DNA from 4 places in the Bradyrhizobium sp. USDA 4473 genome. Region 1 is predicted to be linked to each of the others. Evidence: predicted binding sites of a transcription regulator. Region 1 holds the regulator's gene; each other region holds the start of a gene.
What was found. Region 1 encodes PhoB, which activates phosphate uptake and scavenging genes when phosphate is short. Its sites were predicted from a motif close to TGTCATNNANCTGTCAT; they were not measured.
Positions count from the first base shown of each region.

Region 2: the regulator PhoB is predicted to act here: its motif matches at 2,906-2,922, upstream of ACVW17_RS14770 (inorganic phosphate transporter).
Region 3: the regulator PhoB is predicted to act here: its motif matches at 2,456-2,472, upstream of ACVW17_RS30075 (DUF47 domain-containing protein).
Region 4: the regulator PhoB is predicted to act here: its motif matches at 2,029-2,045, upstream of ACVW17_RS29740 (RNA degradosome polyphosphate kinase).

Region 1 is NZ_JBSSGE010000001.1:849,521-854,266, reverse strand. Features, by position in the region: gene pstA (phosphate ABC transporter permease PstA) at 1-626, shown strand, start outside; gene pstB (phosphate ABC transporter ATP-binding protein PstB) at 623-1,441, shown strand; gene phoU (phosphate signaling complex protein PhoU) at 1,462-2,178, shown strand; gene phoB (phosphate regulon transcriptional regulator PhoB) at 2,307-3,017, shown strand; gene ACVW17_RS03990 (GcrA family cell cycle regulator) at 3,289-3,801, opposite strand; gene ACVW17_RS03985 (hypothetical protein) at 4,062-4,301, opposite strand; gene ACVW17_RS03980 (acetylornithine transaminase) at 4,300-4,746, shown strand, end outside.
Region 2 is NZ_JBSSGE010000001.1:3,136,095-3,140,840, reverse strand. Features, by position in the region: gene ACVW17_RS14785 (hypothetical protein) at 1-21, shown strand, start outside; gene ACVW17_RS14780 (DUF4112 domain-containing protein) at 145-708, opposite strand; gene ACVW17_RS14775 (Crp/Fnr family transcriptional regulator) at 795-1,163, opposite strand; gene ACVW17_RS14770 (inorganic phosphate transporter) at 1,221-2,843, opposite strand; gene ACVW17_RS14765 (DUF5413 family protein) at 2,993-3,427, opposite strand; gene ACVW17_RS14760 (hypothetical protein) at 3,625-4,746, opposite strand, start outside.
Region 3 is NZ_JBSSGE010000001.1:6,337,803-6,342,548, forward strand. Features, by position in the region: gene ACVW17_RS30060 (peptide chain release factor 3) at 1-197, opposite strand, end outside; gene sugE (quaternary ammonium compound efflux SMR transporter SugE) at 350-664, shown strand; gene ACVW17_RS30070 (anion permease) at 665-1,669, opposite strand; gene ACVW17_RS30075 (DUF47 domain-containing protein) at 1,772-2,416, opposite strand; gene ACVW17_RS30080 (branched-chain amino acid ABC transporter permease) at 2,560-3,528, opposite strand; gene ACVW17_RS30085 (branched-chain amino acid ABC transporter permease) at 3,530-4,393, opposite strand; gene ACVW17_RS30090 (ABC transporter substrate-binding protein) at 4,459-4,746, opposite strand, start outside.
Region 4 is NZ_JBSSGE010000001.1:6,270,029-6,274,774, reverse strand. Features, by position in the region: gene ACVW17_RS29740 (RNA degradosome polyphosphate kinase) at 1-1,955, opposite strand, end outside; gene ACVW17_RS29735 (chromosomal replication initiator DnaA) at 2,087-2,764, opposite strand; gene ACVW17_RS29730 (CDP-alcohol phosphatidyltransferase family protein) at 2,849-3,391, opposite strand; gene purM (phosphoribosylformylglycinamidine cyclo-ligase) at 3,552-4,625, shown strand; gene purN (phosphoribosylglycinamide formyltransferase) at 4,622-4,746, shown strand, end outside.

The DNA of each region.
Region 1 (4,746 bases):
TGACCGTAATCGGCGTCGGCATCGGCGCGCCGCTCGGCCTGTTCGCCGGCACCTACCTTGCCGAGTACGGCAAGCACGACAAGCTCACCTCGGTGATCCGCTTCATCAACGACATCCTGCTCAGCGCGCCGTCGATCATCATCGGCCTGTTCATCTATGGTGCGGTGGTGGTGCCGATGCGCGGCTTCTCGGCGATCGCAGGCAGTCTTGCGCTCGCCGTGATCGTGATCCCGGTCGTGCTGCGCACCACCGAGGACATGCTGCTGCTGGTGCCCAATCCGTTGCGCGAGGCGGCCTCCGCGCTCGGCCTGCCGCGTTCGCTGGTGATCAAGCGGATCGCTTATCGTGCTGCGCGTAGCGGCTTGATCACCGGCGTGCTGCTGGCGACCGCGCGTGTCGCCGGCGAGACCGCGCCGCTGCTATTCACCGCGCTGTCGAACCAGTTCTTCAGCTGGGATTTGACCAAGACGATGGCCAACCTGCCGGTGACCATCAACAACTTCGTGCAGAGCCCCTACGCCTACTGGAAGGAACTGGCGTGGAGCGGCGCACTGCTCATCACCTTCACCGTGCTCGCGTTGAATATCGGCGCGCGTATCCTTGGTGCCGAAAGGACCGCAAAATGACCGAGCTTTCCGTCTCCACGACTGTCGCGGGCCACGTTCCCCAGGTGCCGCTTCCGGACGCGCCGCCGAAAGTCACGGTGCGTAACCTCAATTTCTATTACGGCGAGCACCACGCGCTGAAGAACATCAACCTGACGCTCGGCACCAACCGCGTCACGGCGTTCATCGGACCGTCGGGCTGCGGCAAGTCGACCCTGCTGCGCATCTTCAACCGGATGTACGACCTTTATCCGGGCCAGCGCGCGGTCGGCCAGCTGATGCTGGACCAGACCAACATCCTCGATCCCAAGCTCGACCTCAATCTGCTCCGCGCGCGGGTCGGCATGGTGTTCCAGAAGCCGACGCCGTTCCCGATGACGATCTACGAGAACATCGCCTTCGGCATCCGCCTCTACGAGAAGATCTCGAAGTCCGAGATGGACGACCGGGTCGAGAAGGCGCTGCGCGGCGGCGCGCTGTGGAACGAGGTCAAGGACAAGCTGAACGCCTCCGGCCTGTCGCTGTCCGGCGGCCAGCAGCAGCGGCTGTGCATCGCGCGCACCGTGGCGGTGCGTCCCGAGGTGATCCTGTTCGACGAACCGTGCTCGGCGCTCGATCCGATCTCCACCGCCAAGGTCGAGGAGCTGATCCAGGAGCTCTCCGAGGATTACACGATCGCGATCGTCACCCACAACATGCAGCAGGCGGCGCGCGTCTCCGACAAGACCGCCTTCATGTATCTCGGCGAGCTGATCGAGTTCGACGACACCAACAAGATCTTCACCTCGCCGAGCGATCGACGCACCCAGGACTACATCACCGGCCGGTTCGGCTGACCGGGCTGAGGAGACAGATGATGGCTTCTGAACACACCGCCAAGGCATTCGACAGCGACCTGCAGGAGTTGACCCGCCTGGTCGCCGAGATGGGCGGCCTCGTCGAGCGGATGATCACCGAGTCGGTCGACGCGCTGATCCGGCGCGACGTCGCGCTCGGCAAGCGCGTGGTCGCCGCCGATATCGAGATCGACAATCTGCAGCGCGTCATCGAAGAGCGCGCGGTGCTGACGATCGCGCGGCGCCAGCCGATGGCGATCGATCTGCGCGAGATCGTCAGCGCGATGCGCGTCGCCACCGACCTCGAGCGGATCGGCGACCTCGCCAAGAACATGGGCAAGCGCGTCGCGGCGCTGGAGAGCGATTTCCAGCCGCTGAAGCTGATCCGCGGCCTGGAGCACATGACCGACCTCGTGCTGTCGCAGGTCAAGTCGGTGCTCGACGCCTATGCCGCGCACGATCTGCCGGCGGCGATGAACGTCTGGAAGGGCGACGAGGAGGTCGATGCGATCTGCACCTCGCTGTTCCGCGAGCTGCTCACCTACATGATGGAAGATCCGCGCAACATCTCGTTCTGCATCCATCTGATGTTCTGCGCCAAGAACATCGAGCGGATCGGCGATCACGCCACCAACATCGCCGAGACTGTGTTCTACATGATCGAAGGCCAGCAGATCACCGACAAGCGCCCGAAGGGCGACATGACCAATTTTGCCACCACTGTGCCGGGTAACTAGGACATCATCCGCACGCGCGGAACCGGATTGTCTTCGACAAGTCGTTTCCGCGGGGATTATGCTCAAGAAGCTAAGTGTTTCGGTTTGCGTCTGGGCAACAGATCACCACAGAGAAAGAACTTAGACCGATGAGCGCACGCATTCTGGTAGTCGAAGACGAGGAAGCGCTAACGACGCTGTTGCGCTACAACCTCGATGCGGAAGGCTACGATGTCGAAACGGTGGGGCGCGGCGACGATGCCGATACCCGCCTCAAGGAGCGCGTTCCCGACCTCGTGGTCCTCGACTGGATGCTGCCGGGCCTGTCCGGCATCGAGCTGTGCCGCCGCCTGCGGGCGCGGCCCGAGACCAAGCAGCTTCCGATCATCATGCTGACCGCGCGCGGCGAGGAGAGCGAGCGGGTGCGCGGTCTGGCCACCGGCGCCGACGATTACATCGTCAAGCCGTTCTCGGTGCCGGAGCTCCTGGCGCGGGTGAAGGGCCTGCTGCGCCGCGCGAGCCCGGAGCGGCTCGCCACCGTCCTGACCTATGGCGACATCGAGCTCGACCGCGAGAAGCGCCGCGTCGCGCGCTCGGGCCGTCCGATCGATCTCGGGCCGACCGAGTATCGGCTGCTCGAATTCTTCCTTGAGCATCCCGGCCGCGTGTTCAGCCGCGAGCAGCTGCTCGACAGCGTCTGGGGCCGCGACATCTACATCGATGAGCGCACCGTCGACGTCCATATCGGCCGCCTGCGCAAGCTGCTCAATCCGGGCCGCGAGCAGGATCCGATCCGCACCGTGCGCGGCGCCGGCTACGCGCTCGACGACCGCTTCGCGAAAGCCGAGCCGCAGCCGTAAGTCGCCTTTCCGGCGAGAGCCGTCATCGTCATTGCGAGCGGAGCGAAGCAATCCATCGCGCCACGAGCGGCGGCTCGTTATCGCGTGAGGTGAGCACACTGTCCGGCTCCCTCCCTCCTTGCGGGGGAGGGTGGGGAGGGGCGCGTGTGCTCACCTTACGTCGCGCAGTGCGCTTGACCTGGGCTATGTGCCCTTGATGTTCATTCGCTCACAAAAAATCCCCGCTTGTGCGGGGATTTGTTTTTCAGGTCTTCCGTAGTTTTCCCGAGGGCTACTTGATCTGCGGCTTCGCCGACGGCCGGCGGCGATCGGCGGCGGGCTGGTAGGCGACGCGGGAATGATGCGCGCAATAGGGCAGGCCGGCGAGCGCCTTGCCGCCGCAGAAGAAGAATTCCGGGCTCGAGGGATCGCCGACCGGCCAGTGACAGGTGGCCTCGTTGAGTTCGAGCAGCGACAGCCGCTGGCTCATCGGCACCACGTTGTCGAACGAGATCGGATCGGGCTCCATCTCGACCTCGAAGGCGTGCGCGAGCGCGGTGTTGCCGCGCGAGACCGGGCGCGCCACTCGCATCATGTGCTGGGCGGGGCGCGCCTTGCGCTGCCGCGGCGCCGCCGTGGAGGGTGCCTTGGCGCGGCCGGAGAGGCCGAGCCGGTGCACTTTGCCGATCACGGCGTTTCGCGTCACATTGCCAAGTTCCGCTGCGATCTGGCTGGCCGAAAGGCCAGACTCCCAGAGCTTCTTCAGCTGCTCGACGCGATCGTCGGACCAGGTCAATACCGTCATCGCATTCTTCCTTTCGCATGGCGCCGGCCAGTCATTGGAGCGGCGCTGCGAGCCAAATCTGGACAAATATCCCTGCGGCCAGAATCCCTTAGCCCTCGCCGGGCGCGGTGTTGCGCCCGAACGTTTACGCGAGACACAAAGGCTACTTAGAGGGTCCAGTACTGCCGCACGAGATGTCGTACCCGACAGGCCAAACGCTACAATATGGCGTGACTCTGGCGCAAGAGTCCGCGGCCGTGCGTCCACATGTTCCGACAAAGTTAAGCATTGCTGTGAGGCTTTTCCACCGCACCGGAATGCTCCGGATTGCGCTCGTTCGGCAGCGCAGGAAGCCCGGCAAAGGACCGGCTCCTGGCGATTGACACGGACCCGCCGCAGCATAGAATGTTGCCCACGTGCCGCCCGCAAAGGCGGCCGTTTTGTTTTCCGAAGCTGGCCGTTGCTGCGCTGGCGTCAAGGCGCGCGGCAATTGTCGGCTTCAAACCGGCAGTGAACGCCATGACCAACGCCTCGTCGCATCTGCTTCCCGTCTTCGCCAGGGTCGATCTCGGCTTCGAGCGCGGTGAGGGCGCCTGGCTGATCGCAACCAACGGCGACCGCTATCTCGATTTCACCTCGGGCGTCGCCGTCAACGCGCTCGGGCATGCGCATCCGCATCTGGTGAAGGCGCTGCAGGAACAGGCGACCAGGCTCTGGCACATGTCGAACCTGTTCAAGAGCCCGGACGGCGAGGTGCTCGCCGCGCGGCTGTGCGAGCAGAGCTTCGCCGACTTCGTGTTCTTCTGCAATTCCGGCGCGGAGGCGATGGAGGGCGTGATCAAGCTGGTCCGCCACTATCACTTCTCCAAGGGCCATGGCGAGCGCTACCGCATCATCACCTTCGAAGGCGCCTTCCATGGCCGCACGCTGGGCACGCTGGCCGCGACCGGCGCGGCGAAATATCTC
Region 2 (4,746 bases), 2.3 Mb from region 1:
ACCGACGCCGACGCCGCATAAGATTTCTGCTCCTCGTTTAACGAAAAGCCCTCGGACCGATCCGGGGGCTTTTGTTTTTGGACGAGTCCTTCTAGCGAATAATCTGATCGGAAAACCACTGCACACTTTTCCGGATTGTTCGCCCTACAATCTCGGCTGCTTGTCCAGCCAGCGCCGCAGCATCCGCACATTGCGGATATTGGCGCGGAACATGACGTCGAAGGCGTCGCCGGCCACCGGCACCATGCCGATCACGCCGTCGACCGCGACATTGGCGAGCATCCGCGCGGTGATGTGCCAGGGCGCACCGAGCAGCCGCGCCTCGCGCACCAGCCACAGCGAGATCGCGGTCGTGATGATATCGCCGACCACCGGGATCAGGCCGATCAGCCCGTCGATGCCGTAGCGGACATTGGTGCCCGGCACCACGAAGGCGACGTCGAGCAGCCTTGCGATCATCTCAAGCCGCTTGAGCCGCTCCTCGCGGGTCAGATTGCCGAACGGATTGGCGCTGGAATTGCGGAAGTCGAAGCGGAAGCCGTCCTGAAAGCCTTGAAACTGCGAACCTCGGAACTGCGGATGCAGCGGGCCATCGCCGAGCTCGCGCCCGTCCTGATCGATCACCTTGCCGCGCGCCTGCGCCCCGCCGAAGGGCGGCCGCGATCGGGTGGCGTGGGGCGTGAAGATGTCGTCCTCGGGCATGGCCATCACATGGTAACGCAGGCAAGCGGTTCAAGTTGCGTCACATTACCACTGAGTCACGTTACCACTGAGTCACGTTGCAGGCCGGTTACCTAATACACGCCCTTGTTCATGGTCCTGAGCCGCTGCGCAAGCGTCCTCATCACCTTCAAGGCAAAATGCGGCGTCTGGCCGACGAGGAAGAGAAACTGCTTTTCCGAGACCGGAACCAGTTCGACATCAGTGAGCGCCGTCGCGGTCGCGCTCCTCGGCTCGTTGTCGATCAACGCCATTTCGCCGAAGATCGTGTCGGGCGCGAGGTCCGCCATGGTCTTGTTGCCGACCTGGATGCGCACATAGCCGCTCTTGATCACGAACAGCTCGTTGGCCTGCTCACCTTCGCGGAAAATCACGCCGCCGGCGCGCACCAGCCGCGTTTCGATATCGTTGCCTGTCAGAAGGCTGAAGCTTGCGTCTGCCACTTCAAATTCCCTTTCTCCGAACCGGGACGCAGACGTCCCTGTTGTCTGCGGCGCCGGCTAGAATAAATGCGCGAACACAAAGTAGAGCGTGCCCGAGATCAACATCGCGACCGGCAAGGTCAGCACCCAGGCCATCGCGATGTTGCGGATGGTCGACCATTGCAGGCCGGAGCCGTTCGCGGTCATGGTGCCTGCGATGCCCGACGACAGCACGTGCGTCGTCGACACCGGCAGGCCGTAGCCGTCCGCCGCGGCGATGGTCGCAGCCGCGGTGATCTCGGCGCAGGCGCCCTGCGCGTAGGTCAGATGGGTCTTGCCGATCTTCTCGCCGACTGTCACGACGATGCGTTTCCAGCCGACCATGGTGCCGAGGCCGAGCGCGATGGCGACCGCGATCTTCACCCAGGACGGAATGAATTTGGTGGCGGAATCCAGCGAGCCCTTGTAGCGATTGAGCGTCGCGACATCGGCATCGCTCAGTCCGTGGTCGCTGCTCTTCATCAGGAGACGCAACGCCTCCGACACCAGATACATGTCGTTGCGCGTGTTGCCGACGGTCTCGGCCGGGAATTTCGCCAGCGACCCGTACTGCACGACCTGGTCGCGGATCTCGCTGACCAGAACGGCGAGGGACGGATAGGTCTCGTCGGTGAGCTGCCGGAGCGTGATGTAGTTCGTCACCGCCGGACGCGGATTGCCCGCGATCTTGCGATCGGCGCCTCTGTCCTCGATCACCTTGCTCGCCGCCGCCGAGTTCGCGGTGAACGCCTCGATCTGGCTCGCAGGCATCGCGCGGTTGAGCGCATAGGCCGTTGGCACCACGCCGATCAGGATCAGCATGATGAGGCCCATGCCCTTTTGGCCGTCGTTCGATCCGTGAAAGAAACTGACCAAAGTGCAGGTCAGGATCAGGATGCCGCGGATCCACCACGGTGGCGGCTGATCGCCCTTCGGCTCGCCGAACAGCTTTGGCGTCGCGCGCAGCAGCACGCTCTTCAGGCCAAAGAGCAGGATCGCGGCCAGCAGAAATCCGAACAGCGGCGACAGCAGCAGCGCCTTGCCGGTGTTGACCGCCTGCGACCAATCCACGCCGGACGTCCCCTCCCTGCCGTGCATCAGGGCGTTCGCGATGCCGACGCCCATGATCGATCCGATCAGGGTGTGCGAGCTCGAGGCGGGCAGTCCGAAATACCAGGTGCCGACGTTCCAGATGATCGCGGCGATAAGCAGCGCGAACACCATCGCGAAGCCGGCGCTGCTGCCGACCTGGAGGATCAATTCGACCGGCAGCAGCGAGACGATGCCGAACGCAACTGCGCCGCTGGAAAGCAGGACGCCGATCAGATTGAACAAGCCCGACCAGACCACGGCGATGTGAGCCGGCATCGAGCGCGTGTAGATCACGGTCGCGACAGCGTTGGCGGTGTCATGGAAGCCGTTGACGAATTCGAAGCCGAGCGAGATCAACAGCGCAACGAACAGCAGCAGGAACGCCGCATAGGAGGTCTTGCCCGCGCCCGTCGACCCGACATCGGCGTAGATGCTGTAGGCCACGAACAGCAGCGCGGCGCCGATGATGCCGAGATAGAGGATGCCGGTAAGCGGATGAAAGCCCTTCTCGAGATCAGGCCCGCCACGCCGCGCAGGCTCGATCGAACCAGGTAACGCCAAATCGCTCATGTAAATGCCCTCATAGCCGCGGGAGGACAAAAGCGGCCATGTGACATTGGGACTACGTTTACATGACGCCCATGTGACAGTTACGTGAAGGATAGCGCAGCCGCGCGCGGCCAGCACCTAATGCGTTGATAGGATTGCTGTAACTGGCGCTAATGCTGGGATGCCGGCTCAGCCGGCGCATGCAGCTCTTCGGCATATTTGTGCGCCAGCCAGGACGTGATCACGCCCGGGATGAAGCCGACCATCCCGTACAGGATGAACTGCACCGCGCCGCTCTCGGAGCCATGCGAGGCGTAGGTCAGCGCCGCGCCGACGAACGCCACCGCCCCGACGATCAGCATCCGCACCGTCGGCGCGATCCGCCGCACATGCATCAGGATGTCGTCGATCGCGCCAAACATCAGCGACGGCACGATGCCGAACAGATAGTTGTATTGCAGCGACTTCACGAACACGACGAGCAGCTTCGTCACCTCGCCGCCATTGGTCTCGGTCCAGTAGCCGGACTGATAGGTGGTCATCAGCAGCAGCAGAAAGCCGCCGATGAACGGCCCGATGGCTGCGAAGATCAGATAGCGTTTCATGGCGTGCCTTTGCCCGACGTCGGCCAAGTGTAACGCAGCCACGCGATGGTTCTAGGGAAAATAGAATGCGCCCGGCAAATGTTCGGCGAGTCGGCGTCGATGCGCTGCAACAATCCGCCGCCTATGTCGCTGCGATACGGAATCGCCCTGATGAAGCCGGGCGATGACGTCGTGCATCAAGGTGAGGGCGAGGCGCTTTACTCACCCCACGCCGCGAACGCGTCGTTGAACGCCCGTTCGCCGGGGGCGCCCTTTTCGATCGCGATGATGGCGCGGCGCTGGTTGGTGTAGACCAGCGGCACGTCGAACCAGGAGCGCTCCTTCAGGAGCTGCAGATTGCGCGAGCGGTCGGCGTCGACGTTGGAGAGGCCGACCAGGAAGAAGCCGTCGGTGACCTTGACCGCGAGGCCGGCCAGCGGCGTGCCGCGCGCCTGCTCGTTGGACTTCATCAGGATGCCCGGCACGTTGCCGACGCCGCCATTGGCGAAGTCCTGCGGCAGGATGAAGGTCAATTCCGCGGTATGGCTCGCCGGCAGCGATGAATCGGTGTTGCGGCGGAACGACATCGTCATCTTGAACTTGCGATCGGGGATGTCGATGTCGGCGCGCACGGCGATGTCGGGCTTCTGGTTGCCCGAGCCCTTGACCTGCTCGGTGCGCCAGACCACCGACCCGACATATTGCTTGCCCTTCGGATCCGACGGGTCCTCGTCATAGAGCACGACGCGCTGCGCCACTGGCGCGACCGGCTCGCCCGACGACGACGGCTGGCCGACGCGGTCGGTGATCTTCTTGCTCGCGGGCGCCGTCGAGGCATCCTTCGGCGCCTCGACCGGAGAAGAGGACGTGAACAGGCTGCTGGCCAGAGTGGTGAGCTGCTGCCGCATCAGGATGCCGGTACCGACCAGGATCAGCAGGATGCCGATCACGATCGCGGTCTTGAACGGGAACATCGAGCCGACGCGCGGCTTCTTCGGCTCGCGCTCGGCATTGCTGACGCGCGAGCGCTGCGGCGGCGCCCCCGGCGCCTGCGGCGTGTAGCGCTCGGCCTCTTCGATCGACTCGTCGTAGGAATATGGCGCCTCGGGATCGCCGCCGCGGTTTTCCAGGCTCGGCTCGAGCCGGTCGAATTCCGGCGAGGGCGACGGCACGTTGGCGTAGGTCTTGCGCGCGTTGCGGCTGGCTTGCGCCGCAGCACGGCCGAGATCGTCGGCATCGGCGGTGATGTCGCGGAAGCCGCGAACGCCCGGTGCGGCCGGCGGCGGTGCGCCTTCCGGACCGCGGCGCGGCGGACCCGGCGGCCGGGCCTGCGGCGCCTG
Region 3 (4,746 bases), 5.5 Mb from region 1:
CGCGTGTTGCGGCGCTCGCCCTTGGCCTTGACCTGGCCCGCGAGGTTGATGGCGCCGCCGAACAACAGCAGCTTTTCCGTCAGCGTAGTCTTGCCGGCGTCCGGGTGCGAGATGATCGCAAAAGTGCGCCGGCGCGCCACTTCCTCTGACAGCGGCGAGCGGGACGGCGATTCGGCTGAAACTGAAATGTCGGACATGGCGGGCATTTGGCAGGGAAAACGGGCGCAATCAAGGGCGTTTTGTCGCAATGCGGAGCGGCGGCGCGATCCCCATATATGGCCGGAAAGGACGACCTTTCCCTCACCACATCACCCGCGGGGACGACCCTGCCTTATCCGGAGGGTTCGTTATGGCTTGGGCCATTCTGTTCACCGCAGGCCTGCTCGAGATCGGCTGGGCGATCGGACTGAAATATACCGAGGGCTTCTCGCGGCTGGTGCCGTCGGTGCTGACGCTGGCGGCGATGGCCGGCAGCGTGCTGCTGCTCGGCCTCGCGCTGAAGACGCTGCCGATTGGAACCGCCTATGCGGTCTGGACCGGGATCGGCGCGGTCGGCACTGCAACGCTCGGCATCATCCTGCTCGGTGAGCCGGCGACCGCGATGCGGCTTGCCAGCATCGCCCTGATCGTGTCGGGCATCGTCGGGCTGAAACTGGTCGGTTAATTACTTCAGGATTTGCACGACCCAATACGTCGCCGCGGCGACCGCGGCCGACGCCGGGATCGTGATCACCCAGGCGTAGACGATCGAGCTCGCCACGTTCCAGCGCACGGCGGAGAGCCGCCGTGCGGCGCCGACGCCGACGATGGCGCCGGTGATGGTATGCGTGGTTGAGACGGGAACCCCGAGATAGGTCGCGATGAACAGCGTCGCGGCGCCGCCGGTTTCGGCGCAAAAACCCTGCATCGGCGTCAGCTTGGTGATGCGAAGCCCCATGGTGCGGACGATCCGCCAGCCGCCCATCAAGGTGCCCAGCGCCATCGCGCTCTGGCAGGCCAGCACGACCCAGAACGGGATTTCGAAGGTGTCGCCGAGATGGCCCTGCGAGTAGAGCAGCACGGCGATGATGCCCATGGTTTTCTGCGCGTCGTTGCCGCCATGGCCGAGCGAATACAGCGACGCGGAGGCGAATTGCAGGATGCGGAAGGCGCGATCGACCGCGAACGGCGTCGAGCGCACCGAGAGCCAGGACACGATCGCGACCAGCACCAGCGCCAGCAGGAAGCCGACCAGCGGCGACAGCACGATCGCGAGCAGGGTCTTGGTCAGCCCGCTCCACACCGCCGCTGAGATGCCCGCCTTCGCCATGCCGGCGCCGACCAGGCCGCCGATCAGCGCGTGCGAGCTCGATGAGGGAATGCCTAAGCCCCAGGTGATCACGTTCCAGACGATCGCGCCGACCAGCGCGGCGAAGATCACGGTCGCATCCACCACCGACGGGTCGATGATCCCGGTGCCGATGGTGTTGGCGACATGCAGGCCGAACACCGCGAAGGCAACGAAGTTGAAGAACGCCGCCCAGAACACCGCATATTGCGGCCGCAGCACCCGGGTCGAGACGATGGTCGCGATCGAGTTCGCGGCGTCGTGCAGGCCGTTCAGGAAGTCGAACAGCAGCGCGACCGCGATCAGGATGGTCAGAACCGGAAGACCCAGCGTGGCGTCCACGTGATGCCCCGCTTTATTGTGTTTTCTTGAGCATGATCTCCGCGCAAACGTGTTCCGCGTTTGTCGCGCCGGAAAACCGCTCCACACTTTTCCGGATCATGCTCAGACTTGCTCGATGACGATGGAGTTGATCTCGTTGGCGACGTCGTCGAAGCGGTCGGCCACCTTCTCGAGGTGGTCGTAGATCTCCGCGCCGACGATGAAGTCCATCGTGTTGGCGTTGCGGTGCTTCAGGAACAACTCCTTGAGCCCGATATCGTGGAGATCGTCGACCCGGCCCTCGAGCTTGGTCAGTTCCTCGGTGATCTGGGTCAGCATCGAGACGTTGTGGCCGATCGCCTGCAACAATGGCAGCGCGCGGACGACCAGATTGGCGCATTCGACGATCAGGGTGCCGATCTCGCGCATCGGCGGCTCGAACTCGCGCACCTCGAACAGCATCACCGCCTTGGCGGTCGCCTGCATCTGGTCGACCGCGTCGTCCATCGCGGTGATCAGGTTCTTGATGTCGCTGCGGTCGAACGGGGTGATGAAGGTGCGGCGAACCGCGGTCAGCACCTCGCGGGTGACGCTGTCGGCGTCGTTCTCGAACTGATTGACGCGCTGGCAGAACACCGGGGTCTCCTCCCCGCCCTTCAGCATGTCCTGCAGCGCCAGCGAGCACTGCACGGAGGTCTGGGCGTGGCGGGCGAACAGCTCGAAAAACCGCTCTTCCTTGGGCAGGAAGGCGCGAAACCAGCGCAGCATGTCTCTGTTCCATCATTCTGGGACAGCCCTTTTAGCGACTGTCACAGAACTGTCATAGAGCATCTGGCGGGGAAAAAACCTGAAACGACCGCCCGAACGGGCGGTCGTCCACCGCTATGTCGGCCGAAATCCTGCCCCTGCCCTTACAGCGACCGCCTGAGCAGATGGGCCAACTCGCCGACCAGGCCGCGGCGGAACAGCAGCACGCAGGCCACGAAGATCACGCCCTGGATCACGGTCACCCACTGGCCGAACCCGGCGAGATATTGCTGCATGGCGATGATCACGAAGGCGCCGACCACCGGGCCGAAGATGGTACCGAGGCCGCCGACCAGGGTCATCAGCACGATTTCACCGGACATCGACCAGTGCACGTCGGTGAGCGAGGCGTTCTGCGCCACGAACACCTTCAGCGAACCGGCAAAGCCCGCCAGCGTGCCCGACAGGATGAAGGCGAGCAGCTTGTACTGGTCGGTCTTGTAGCCGAGCGAGATCGCGCGCGGCTCATTCTCGCGGATCGACTTCAAGACCTCGCCGAACGGCGAGTTGATGGTGCGGTAGATCAACAGGAAGCCGGCGAGGAAGCCGACCAGCACCACGTAGTAGAGCACCATCGGCTTCGAGAGGTCGAAGATCCCGAGCAAATGGCCCTGCGGGATGCCCTGGATGCCGTCCTCGCCATGGGTGAACGGCGCCTGCAAATACAGGAAGTAAAGCAGCTGCGACAGCGCCAGCGTGATCATCGAGAAGTAAATGCCCTGCCGCTTGATCGAGATGTAGCCGGTGACGAGGCCGAGCAGAGCCGCCGCGGCGGTGCCGACCACGATCCCGAGCTCCGGCGGCAGCCCCCACACCTTCAGCGCATGCGCCGAGACGTAGCCGGCGGTGCCGAGGAACATGGCGTGGCCGAACGACAGCAGGCCGCCAAAGCCGATCAAGAGGTTGAAGGCGCAGGCGAGCAGCGCAAAGCACAGCGCCTGCATGACGAAGAACGGATAGATCCCCGTCCATGGCACCACCGCCAGCAGCACCGCCATCACGGCGAACACGATCATCTCGTCGCGCATCGCGCGCGGCGTCATCGGAAGTGTATCGTCGGTCAATGCTGACATATCAGGCCGCCCGTCCCGTCAGTCCCGTTGGCTTCACCAGCAGCACCAGCACCATCAGGACAAACACCACGGTGTTGGAGGCCTCGGGATAAAAATACTTGGTCAGTCCCTCGATCACGCCGAGCGTGAAGCCGGTGATGATCGAGCCCATGATCGAGCCCATACCGCCGATCACGACCACCGCGAACACCACGATGATGAGATCGGCGCCCATCAGCGGGCGGACCTGGTTGATCGGCGCCGACAGCACGCCGGCGAGCGCGGCAAGGCCGACGCCGAGCCCGTAGGTCAGCGTGATCATGCGCGGCACGTTGATGCCGAAGGCGCGCACCAACGTCGGGTTTTCCGTCGCGGCACGCAGGTAGGCGCCGAGCTGCGTCTTCTCGATCAGGAACCAGGTGGCAAGGCACACCACCAGCGAGAACACCACCACCCAGCCGCGATAGATCGGCAGGAACATGAAGCCGAGATTGACGCCGCCCTTGAGCTGATCCGGGATCGAGTAAGGCAGGCCGGAGGAGCCGAAATAGTTCTGGAACACGCCCTGCACGATCAGCGCGATGCCGAAGGTCAAGAGCAGGCCGTAGAGATGGTCGAGCCCGGTCAGCCATTGCAGCATGGTGCGCTCGAGGATCATGCCGAAGATGCCGACCACGACGGGGGCGATGATCAGCGCCCACCAGTAGTTGATGCCGCCCAGATTGAGCAGGAAATACGCCACGAAGGCGCCCATCATGTAGAGCGCGCCATGCGCGAAATTGATGATGTTGAGCATGCCGAAGATGACGGCAAGCCCGAGACTGAGCAGCGCGTAGAACGAGCCGTTGATCAGTCCGACCAGAAGCTGTGCGTAGAGAGCCTGCATCGAATGAGCTTTCGCTTAGATAGATGAAGCCCGCCGGCCACGCGCATGGCCGGCGGGCGTGATCGTCACTTCTTCAGGAGCGCACAGGTGCTCTTGTCGAGCGGCGTGAAGGCCTGGTTGCCCGGCACGGTGCCGACCAGCTTGTAGAAGTCCCACGGTCCCTTGGACTCCGAGGGCTTCTTCACCTCGAACAGGTAGGCGTCGTGGGTGACGCGGCCGTTGGCCTCGACCTCGCCCTTGCCGAACAGCGGATCGTCGGTCGGGATGGTCTTCATCTTGGCGACCACCTTGGCGCCGTCATGCGGATTGCCGCCGAGCGCTTCCAGCGCCTTGAAGTAATGCGTGAGGCCCGC
Region 4 (4,746 bases), 5.4 Mb from region 1:
TGCAGCGGACAGAGAACCTCGACGCGGCGGTCGAGGTTCCGCGGCATCATGTCGGCGGACGAGATATACACAGCAGCTTTTGTGCTCGGCAGGCCTTGCCCCATGCCGAAGCAATAGATTCGGCCATGTTCCAGGAACCGGCCGATCACCGATTTGACGCGGATGTTCTCCGACAAGCCGGGCAGGCCGGGGCGCAGGCAGCAGATGCCGCGCACCACGAGCTCGACCGACACGCCGGCCTTGGAGGCCTCGTACAGCGCGTCGATGATGTCGGGGTCGACCAGCGCATTCATCTTCATCCACACCGCGCCCGCGCGGCCGTGCTTGACGTGGGAGATCTCGCCATGGATGTGCTCGATGATCCGCTTGCGCAGCGTCAGCGGCGACACCGCCATCTTCTCGATGTCGCTCGGCTCGGCATAGCCAGTGATGTAGTTGAACACCCGCGCGACGTCGCGGCCGATGATCGGATCCGAGGTGAAGTAGGAGAGGTCGGTGTAGATACGCGCGGTGACCGGATGATAGTTGCCGGTGCCGGTGTGCACATAGGTGGTGAGATTGCCGCCCTCGCGGCGCACCACCATCGACAGCTTGGCGTGCGTTTTCAGCTCGATGAAGCCGTACACCACCTGCACGCCGGCGCGTTCGAGGTCGCGCGCCCAGCGGATGTTGGCTTCCTCGTCGAACCGCGCCTTGAGCTCGATCAAGGCGGTCACCGACTTGCCGGCCTCGGCGGCCTCCGCCAGCGCGCGCACGATCGGCGAGTTGTTCGAGGTGCGATACAGCGTCTGCTTGATCGCGACGACGTCAGGATCGCGCGCCGCCTGTTGCAGGAACTGGACGACGACGTCGAAGGATTCGTAGGGATGGTGGACCACGAGGTCCTTCTGCCGGATCGCGGCGAAAATATCGCCGCCATGGTCGCGCACCCGCTCGGGATGACGCGGCACATAGGGCGGGAATTCGAGGTCGGGGCGATTGAGGCGGGTGAGCTGCGACAGCTCGTTCATCGCCAGCACGCCGTCGACCAGGATCACTTCATCGTCCGCGGCCGACAAGGCGTGCTGCACGAAGATGCGCAGCTCTTCCGGCATCGTGGCCTCGATCTCGAGCCGGATCACCGATCCGCGGCGGCGGCGCTTGAGCGCGGTCTCGAACAGGCGAACGAGGTCTTCGGCCTCTTCTTCGATTTCGAGTTCGGAGTCCCTGATGATGCGGAATGCGCCCTGGCCCTTGACGGTGTAGCCGGGGAACAGGCGGCCGATGAACAGCCCGGTGGCCTGCTCGAGCGTGATCAGCCGCGCCGGCGCGCCTTCCTTGGTGGAGGGGATGCGGATGAAGCGGTCGATCTTCCCGGGCATGCGGATCAGCGCGTTCATCGCCTTGCCGTCGGAGACCCGCGACAATTGCAGCGCAACGGTGAAGCCGAGGTTCGGAATGAACGGGAACGGATGCGCCGGGTCGATCGCGAGCGGGGTCAGCAGCGGGAAGATGCTATGGAGGAAGTGATCCTCGATCCAGCTGCGCTCGGACTTGGTGACGTCGCGCCCGTCGACCAGCTGGATGCCGACCTTGGCCAGGATGTCGCGCAGGTCGCTCCAGATCGCCTGCTGGTCGGAGGCGAGCTGCGACACCGTCTTGTTGATCATCACAAGCTGCTCGGCCGGCAGCAGGCCGTCCGGGCTGCGCTCGGTGATGCCTTCGCGGACCTGCGCCTTGATGCCGGCGACACGGACCATGAAGAACTCGTCGAGGTTATTCGCCGAAATCGACAGGAAGCGGACCCGTTCCAGCACGGGATGGCCGAGATTGACCGATTCCTCGAGCACCCGGCGGTTGAAATGCAGCCAGGAGAGCTCCCGGTTGATGAATCGCTCGGGGCTGGTCGCGATCGCGGGGGCGGGTGGGAGTTCCGCCTCTTTCTCTTTGATTTCAGTTGCTTGTGCCGAGTCCATCAAGTGTTGGTCCAGTTCGGGGCAGGGGCCGGAGCGGTCTAGCCGAGGGCCGCAGAGACCATGTGATATTGCGATGACGTTTCGATGACATTGATGTTCCGCTGGCCCGCGCCGTCAAGCCGCAGCGCCGCTCACGCGTCGCGCAACAGCTCCGCCGCCAGCGTCCGCGTGACCGGCCGGCCGAGCCGCAGCGCCTCGGTGTCGAGCAGTTCGACCGCCTGGCGGACGGCAACGTAGGAGCGCTCGATCCGGTTGCAGAGATAGCTGACCAGCGGCTCGTCCACGCTCATCTGGCGGTCGGCGCAGAACTTGACGATCAGGCCGCGGAACAGCTGGTCGTCGGGCGGCAGCAGCGTCACCGTCGGCACCGCGCGAAGCCGCGACCGCAGATCGCGCAGCTCGATCTCGAATGCCGATGGCGGGATGCGGGCCGTGATCAGCAGGTAGGCATCGTCCTGGCGCGCGAGATTGAGCAGGTGAAACATCGCGCGCTCGTCGAAATCCGACGGCCTCAAATCCTCGACCACCAGCGCGCCGGTCGCAAGCGCCGTCGGCACCGTGTCGGCGGTCAGCGCATGAGCCGCGGTCGCGCGGGCGCCGGCGCTCTCGGCCCAGATCGCGGCGAGGTGGCTTTTGCCGGAGCCGTCGGGGCCGACCAGCAGCATGATCCGGTTCGGCCAGTCGGGCCAACCGTCGATCAGCGCCAGCGCCGCCTCATTGGCGGGGCCCTCGAGGAAATCGTCGCGGGTCAGTTTCTCCTCGTGCGGCAGGGCCAAGGCCAATTGACGAGGTTGAACGCTACCGGCCACGCAAGTCTCCAAACCACTTCATTCTAGCAAGATCTCTGCGCCAGCGCTTTGCGCCTGTCGCGGGAAAACCGGCTTCCGCTTGTCCTACCGGGCCTCGATCGTGCTCATGTGCCGCACCCACTCCACGAGATAGAGGGACACCGAACCCAAAGTAAAGATCGTGACCAGGCCCATCAGGATCAGGTCGTAGGGATGCGGCTCGAAGCGAAAGCCGAGCGAGGCCAGCACCAGGGCTGCAAACGCGACCTGCGCCGCCGTGTTCAGCTTCGACACCATCAGCGGCTTCATCTCGACCGGCTTGTCGAACAACCATGACACAATCACGGCAGAGACGATCATGATGTCGCGCGACACCACCAGAATCACGATCCAGCGCGGCACCGCGCCCCAGATTCCGAGCGCGACATAGATCGACACCAACAGCGCCTTGTCGGCGAGCGGGTCGAGCAGGGCGCCGAGCTCGCTCGTCATGTTGAAGCGCTTGGCGAGGAAACCGTCGACCGCGTCCGACACGCCGGCGATCACGAAGATCGCGAATGCGATCTCCATCTGGCTCGACACGATGGCCCAGACGATCACCGGCACCAGGATGATGCGGCCGAGGGTAATGATGTTCGGAATGCTCAACTTGGATCGCTTCCCGGCTAGAAGCCTGATTTTACTCGATATCCGGCTCTTTTGTGCGGCGGCCGGGTGTTATCTACATAGTATCGCGGCGGCAATGCCGCGAGCCATTGCGCGGGGGCGGAATTCCTCGTAACCAGCCCCTGATCATCTGGAATTGGGCATGACCGAGCGCAAAAACGGGCTCACTTACGCGGATTCGGGTGTCGATATCGACGCCGGCAATCGTCTGGTCGATCTGATCAAGCCGATGGTGCGGGCCACCGCACGGCCCGGCGCGGACGCCGAGATCGGCGGATTCGGCGGGCTGTTCGACCTCAAGGCGGCGGGCTTCAAGGATCCGGTCCTGGTGGCCGCGACCGATGGCGTCGGCACCAAGCTGAAGATCGCGATCGAGACCGGCATCCATAGCGGCATCGGCATCGACCTGGTCGCGATGTCGGTCAACGACCTCGTCGTGCAGGGCGCGGAACCGCTGTTCTTCCTCGACTATTTCGCCTGCGGCAAGCTGCATCCGGAGGCCACCGCGCAGATCGTCGCCGGCATCGCCGAGGGCTGCCGCGAATCCGGCTGCGCGCTGATCGGCGGCGAGACCGCCGAGATGCCCGGCCTCTACAAGGACGGCGATTACGATCTCGGCGGCTTTGCGGTCGGCGCGGCCGAACGCGGCACCTTGCTGCCGACCGGGGATATCGCCGCCGGCGACGCCGTGATCGGGCTGGCGTCCTCGGGCGTGCATTCGAACGGCTATTCGCTGGTGCGCAAGCTCGTCGAGCTGTCCGGCGTGGCCTATGACGCGCCGGCGCCGTTCGCGCCGGTCATGACGCTCGGCGCGGCGCTGCTGACGCCGACCAGGCTCTATGTGAAGTCCTGCCTGCGCGCGATCCGCGAAACCGGTGCGGTGAAGGGGCTCGCCCACATCACCGGCGGCGGCTTCACCGACAACATCCCGCGCGTGCTGCCGAAACATCTCGGCGTCGGCATCGATCTGGCGCGGCTGCCGGTGCTGCCGGTGTTCAAATGGCTGGCCGAGCAGGGCGGCATCGCCGAGCTCGAGCTGCTGCGCACCTTCAACTGCGGCATCGGCATGATCGCGATCGTCAGGCCGGATGCGGTCGATGCGGTGACCGAGGCCTTCACCGCCGGCGGCGAGACCGTGACGCTGCTGGGCGAGGTGATCGAGGCAAAGGACGAGCATCGCGTGATCTATAACGGTCATCTCGATCTCTCCAGATGAAGCGCCGCACAGCCATCCTGATCTCCGGCCGCGGCTCCAACATGGCCGCGCTGATCGAGGCCGCCAAGGCCGCGGATTTTCCGGCCGAGATCGTGGCCGTGATCTCCAACCGCGCCGATGC